2 linked regions of the Methyloterricola oryzae genome follow. The protein of the gene in region 2 interacts with the protein of the main gene of each other region in a pairwise test. Links are inferred from orthologs where the notes say so. Each region holds a gene or a part of one and is shown on either strand. Other genes may lie near its edges.

What was found. Proteins that work in one complex are often made in the same cells at the same time.
Region 1: the proteins of mobA (region 2) and moeA interact in binary tests that used the Escherichia coli proteins (3 or more experiments, as listed by UniProt). The link is inferred for Methyloterricola oryzae from one-to-one orthologs.

The regions. Positions count from the first base shown.
Region 1 is NZ_JYNS01000005.1:22,657-25,728, forward strand. What follows is about bases 52-3,050. They hold moeA (molybdopterin molybdotransferase MoeA), read right to left. Parts: upstream 2,180-3,050; coding sequence 923-2,179; downstream 52-922. Other genes in these bases: galE (UDP-glucose 4-epimerase GalE), read right to left, coding at 52-872; mobB (molybdopterin-guanine dinucleotide biosynthesis protein B), read right to left, coding at 2,154-2,696; EK23_RS08640 (NAD-dependent epimerase), read right to left, coding at 2,693-3,050. In the rest of the region: more of galE, read right to left, coding at 1-51; more of EK23_RS08640, read right to left, coding at 3,051-3,072. UniProt on the Escherichia coli protein: Catalyzes the insertion of molybdate into adenylated molybdopterin with the concomitant release of AMP.
Region 2 is NZ_JYNS01000001.1:51,141-54,123, reverse strand. The notes cover bases 48-2,957. They hold mobA (molybdenum cofactor guanylyltransferase MobA), read left to right. Parts: upstream 48-1,126; coding sequence 1,127-1,789; downstream 1,790-2,957. Other genes in these bases: EK23_RS00160 (DEAD/DEAH box helicase), read right to left, coding at 2,710-2,957; EK23_RS00165 (flagellar brake protein), read left to right, coding at 1,989-2,702; EK23_RS00175 (DUF302 domain-containing protein), read right to left, coding at 677-1,135; EK23_RS24515 (acyltransferase), read left to right, coding at 48-394. Also shown: more of EK23_RS24515, read left to right, coding at 1-47; more of EK23_RS00160, read right to left, coding at 2,958-2,983. UniProt on the Escherichia coli protein: Transfers a GMP moiety from GTP to Mo-molybdopterin (Mo-MPT) cofactor (Moco or molybdenum cofactor) to form Mo-molybdopterin guanine dinucleotide (Mo-MGD) cofactor.

The DNA.
Region 1 (3,072 bases), on a different replicon or contig from region 2:
AGCGCGGGCGGGTCGCCGGCCCGACGCGGTTGCTCCTGGACGGTAATCGGCGAGCCATGCACTCGGTTAACGGCATTGATGACCTCACGCACGCTGTAACCATGCCCATAACCGCAATTCAAAAGCGTTGACTGCCCTCCGTGACGCAGATAATCCAATGCTTGGATATGAGCATCGGCCAGATCGCTCACGTGGATATAATCGCGCACACCGGTACCATCGGCTGTCGGATAGTCGGTTCCAAACACGTATAATTTCTCGCGTTTCCCCACTGCGACTTCTGCGGCCACCTTTATCAAGAGCGTTGCGTTTTTCGTGGACTGCCCAATCTGACCGTCCGGATCGGATCCGGCTACATTGAAGTAGCGCAGGATTACGTGCCTGAGATCACATGCCAGCGAGAGGTCTCGCAACATGGTTTCGCTCATCAGCTTGGACATGCCATACGGGTTGATTGGGCTGGTTGGCGTATCCTCCGTGCATAGGCTCCCTTCCGGTATCCCGTAGGTGGCGGCGGTAGAGGAAAATATGAAGTGCTTTACCCCCGCTTTTTGGCAGCATTCCAGCAGATTGCGTGTTTTGCAGGTGTTGTTGCCGTAGTATTTCAAGGGGTTTTCAACGGATTCGGGCACGATGGTATGAGCAGCGAAATGGATCACGGACTCCACGTCGTATTCCCGAAGGACACGGCTGACTAATTCCATATCCCCCGTGTCGCCTTCCACGAAGTCGCCATGGAGAACCGAGTCCCTGAAGCCCGTGGACAGATTGTCGATGATGACCAGACGCTCTCCCATGGGGCCCAATTGCTTTACCACATGGCTACCAATGTAACCCGCGCCGCCTGTGACCAAAATGCCTCGTTTGCTCATTTTCCGCTCCTTGATTCTGTATCGGATGCTTTATATCTGATTGCCAAAGCTTACCAACCGCCGCTATAGGGCTTGATGCTCACTGTTTCACCCGGCTGCACCGGTCCGCTCTCGGGCTGCAAGATAATGAAACAGTTGGCCTGGCTGGCACCGCTTAAGCGATGCGAGCCCTGCTTGCCACAGGCTGTCACCACGATCTGGCCGCTTCCGTTTTGCTCATAGTAACCTCGTTGGAATTCCATTCGTCCAGGTGCTTTACGAAGGTAGGATTGGCACACGGCGCTAAGCCTTAGATCCGGGTGAAGGTCGGTTCCCGCCATGCGCAGCAAGCCTGGCCGCACCAATTCATGAAACACAACCAAAACGGCCACAGGATTACCTGGCAACCCGAAAAAGCGAGCCCGCCCGATCGAACCAAAGGCGAATGGCTTGCCAGGTTTGATTGCGACTTTCCAGAAATTTACCTGCCCCAGATCATCGAGCAATTTGGCCACGAAATCGGCATCGCCTACCGAGACGCCGCCAGTAGTCAAGACCGCGTCTGACATCTCCGCGGCGGTCTCCAGGGCCTGCCGCAGCGACACCGGGTCGTCTCTGACCACGCCCAAGTCGCATGCTTCTAGAAACGGACGGTCCAAGAGCGCGCTCAGCGTATAGCGGTTACTGTCGTAAATCATACCGGGGACCAATGCCTCGCCTACTGGGCACAATTCGTCCCCGGTGGAGAAGTGTGCGACACGGATCCGGCGCCTCACTTGGACGGCGCCTATGCCGGCTGAGGCGAGCAATCCGAGATCGGCCGGCGTCAGTAGCTTGCCGGCTCGTAGCAGGGGAGCTTTGGCAGGTAACTCATCACCGATCGGACGAATATTCTCCAGGGGACGCGCAGGCCGGGAAAAGCGTGCATAACCCTCCTCGACGGCCACCTCTTCTTGCATGACAACGCTGTCTGCGCCTTCGGGAATGGCGGCACCGGTGAAAATTCGCACACATTCGCCGGCTTTCAATGCGCCTACGTAGGGGTGTCCGGCATAGGAGGTTCCAACGACCCGTGCCCGGAACTGAACAGTGCCGGCATCAGCGCAATCGGAACTGCGTAAGGCGTAGCCGTCCATGGCAGAGTTGGCAAATGGCGGTATGTCAAAGGGGGCGAGAATGTCTTCGACCAGCACCCGGTCTCTGGCCTTGGCGAGACTGAGGCGCTCGGTTTCCCTGGCCGGGCCTACGGTTTCCAATATGCGCTTTCTGGCCTCGGAAAGCGTGAGCGTCCTGGCCTTAGGCTCAGCGCAGCGGTCTAAGGATTCCATCGGGGAAGAAATGGCGGTGGATGAATTCAGCGATCTGGGCAGGCGCGTTCAGGTCGAGGGTCCTAAGTTCGGGCGGCACTGGTATCTTGGCGTCCGTGGCAACGGCAATGATGCTGGCGTCGTCGGGAAAAATCGGCGGATTATTCAACGAAGGCCGGCAGATTTCGATTTTGGGCATGATCTCTTGCTTGAATCCCTCCACCAGAATCAGATCGACGACCGACTGGTCGAAATGCGCCAATTCTTCGTCCAGCGAGAATTCGCGGGGTTCCGCGTGCTCGGTGATCACTGCGCGTCGATGCGACGAAGTCAGCATGACCGGCGAAGCACCGGCCATTCTCAACGTATGGCTGTCCTTGCCCGGGTAGTCGATCTCAAAATTGTGATGGCTACGCTTGATCAGACCGACCCGCAAGCCTTGTTGCTTCAAGAGCGGGATCACTTGCGTGAGGAGGGTGGTTTTGCCGGTACCACTGCGGGCAACAAAGCCAATAATGGGCACGCGGGAATTGATCATGTCACGTGGTAGTAATCGCGGTACCATGCGACAAATTTTGCGATCCCGGTTTCGATGGGCGTCTTCGGCGAATAGCCCACGTCGCGCATGAGGTCATCGACGTCGGCGTAAGTCGCCGGCACATCGCCTTTCTGCATGGGGAGAAAATTCTTCTCGGCCTTCTTGCCCAGGCAGTCCTCCAGCACTTCGATGAAGCGCATCAGTTCGACAGGCTGGTGCGCGCCGATATTGTAAATTCTGTAGGGCGCGCGGCTGGTGCCCGGATCGGGTCGCTCGCCTGACCAAGCCTCATTGGGTCGTGCCACATGGTCCAGAGTGCGCATTACACCTTCGACGATATCGTCGATGTACGTGAAATCTCTTTGGTGTTTGCCGT
Region 2 (2,983 bases):
TATGCCGGGCTTCTCAAAGAATCCGGTGTACTTATCTCAAGGCGTACACATCTGCCGGCGGTCGGTGGAAATTGGAGAAGGCACCTATGTGGGCGCCAACTGCAACTTTGGCGGCGGTAAAATTGGACGGATGTGCCTGATTGCAGATAATGTACAAATCATACCTGGACGGATAACCCACGGCTTTGCCGATAAGACCAAACTGATGCACCACCAACCGGGTAAATACGAACACATTTCCATTGGCGACGACACTTGGCTTGGTACCGGTGCCATCATCATGGCCAACGTCGGCACCGGGTGTGTGATCGGAGCAGGTTCTGTGGTGACTCGGGATATTCCAGACTACTCTGTCGCGGTGGGGGTTCCTGCCCGGGTTATCAAAACCAGATAGAGTAGCGCCGCTTTGAGCCCATGGGATGTGCCATAACAATTCTCGAGACGACGTACCACACATCGCGATCCTTTTAATATTTACTGAAATCCAACACCAGTAAGTTGTCGCAGAATGTGGTTATCAGCCGGTCCTGCAATAACGCTGCAGGTGGCGCGGACAATGGGGTTTCTGGCGAATCGAAAATGCAACGTCAATAGGCTGTCCAGAGCGCCTGATTGAATCCATGGGTGGGTTCAAAGACGAAGGCACCCTTTCGAATTTCAACGGCCTATCAGAAGCCTATTGATCCACCGCGAAGTCGACAATCTTGCGCAGCTTGCCGTTCATCTCGCGGAAGAAGGCGTTTAGCTTTTCATTGTCCGAGTCCTCGGGCAGCAGATGGGTGGTGACGATCACCTGGCCGTTTTCCGAGCGCACGGCCACGTTGCACGGCATGTGGGCCACCGCGGCGGGCGACATTTCCAGCATTTGTTTGGCCAGGGTCAGGTTGCAGAACTGCAGCGTGTCGTAGTCGGGGAAGGCGATGTTCTCCCGGCTGCGGATGACGCTGCCGATGTGGTTGTGGCCGGTGATGCGGAAATTCTGCTCGGTGATGGCCAGTTCCAGTTCCGCCAGCACATCGTCGTAGGGTTTGGCCGCGGTGGCTTTTTCGTAATTGACAGGACCGGGCCTGGGCGGGTGCGCTGTACAGGCGGCCACGGTGAAGAGAATCGGCAACAGTAGGCGTCGATGGTGCATGGCGTGGTGGCGGGGCGAATTCATCCGGGCAGCGGCGCGCTCAAGGGTAGCATCATGATTCCGGAGCGTGCAAAGATCACCGGCGTGGTGCTGGCGGGCGGGCGCGGCTCGCGCATGGGCGGCGAAGACAAGGGCTTGATCCCGTTCCGAGGGCGGCCCATGGCGGAGTATGCCGTGGATGCCTTGAGGCAAGTGGCGGGGCAGGTCGTGATCAGCGCCAACCGCAACCTCGATGTGTATTCGCGCTTTGGCTGCCCGGTGGTGACCGATGCGAACGCGGATTTCGGGGGGCCCCTGGCCGGCCTGCTCGCGGCGATGAAGGCGGCGCAGACCCCGTATCTGCTCAGTGTCCCCTGCGATGCGCCGCTGCTGGAAGCCCGCTATCTGCTGCGGTTGTGCGAGACCCTGGCGAAGGAGGGCGCGGAAATCTGCGTAGCCGATGATGGTGGCCGCATTCATCCAGTCTTTGCCCTGCTGGATGTCTCCCTGGCCCCCGATCTGGAAGCATACCTGTGTGCTGGCGAACGCAAGGTGCAAGCCTGGCTGCGCCGGCATCGCTTGGCCCTGGCGGATTTCCGCGACTGCCCGGAACGGCTCGCTAACATCAACTCACAGGAAGACCTTTCGCGCCTGGAGGCGGGAGCCGGCCCATGAGGCGGCCCGGTTCATCTTCGCGCCGATGAGTTATTATTAGCTTGGTTCATTTGGCTGTATGGAAATGCCGCCGCGGCCTTTCGAGACGCCCGCCGACGCAGGGTGTCAGGGTGCCGGTGGCATCGGATATGTTGCATCAACCAGGACGTTCGGTCGTCAATCCATGTCGGAACATCAAAAAAGCCAGGATTCGTATTTATTGACGGGCAGGGGGGAAATCCTCGAGCGGCTGCGGATCATGCAGCGGCAGAAGATCCTGCTCTCGGCAACGCCGGGAGGCCAGACCTCCGGTTTCATGACCACCATCGTCAAGGTGATCCCGGACAAGGGTCTGTTGGCCATCGATGCCACCAACAGTGGCAGCCTGAACGCCTCCATCACCAATGCCCGATCTGTGACCTTCGATGCACAAGTCGAGGGCGTGCAGGCCCGCTTCAGCGCCACCGACATCAGCGAAGCCAAGCTCGACGGCCATAGTGTGTTTGCGGTGCCCATTCCCAATTCCTTGTACTGGCTGCAGCGGCGCACCTTCTTCCGGGTCAGCGTGCCGCTGTCCTGGCAGATGAAATGCCGGATCCCGATGTCGGAAGACAAGGTCGGTGAATTCGAAGTGATGGACTTAAGCCTGGGCGGTTTGGCGATCCACGACCGGGCCAATCTGTTTCGGGAGCACAAGGAGAAAGGAACCCACTTCGCCAATTGCTCGATTCTGGCTACTGGCATCAAGGATGAAATGTTCGGCCTGGACCTGCGCTACATCTTCGAGATCAAGGGCATGGAAGGGCGCAGCGAGACCTGGCGGCTGGGCTTTGCCTTTTCCGACTTCACCCGTAACTTCCAGGTGCAGTTGCAGAAGCTGGTCTACGAGCTCGAACTGCAGCGCAAGGAAGCCGAAAAGCGCGTTCGCGACTAGGCGGCGTTCACAGATAGGCGCGCAGTTGGGGGGGCGCCTGCTTCCGCACCAGTTGGTTCTTCAGCGCCCATTCATCGCCCTGGTCGACGTTTGCCAGGAACTGGGTCTCTTTCCCCGACAGCACTGCCAGCGGGGTTCCGTCGCGGAACAGCACGCGGTTGCCCGCCAGAGCTGGCAGCTTCGCCCCAGGTGTCACGATACCCACCAGATTGAGCGGATCGGCGGCGCTGACGGCGCAGATCTCTCCGCTGTCCTCCACACGGCGCATGGCCCGCAGCGAT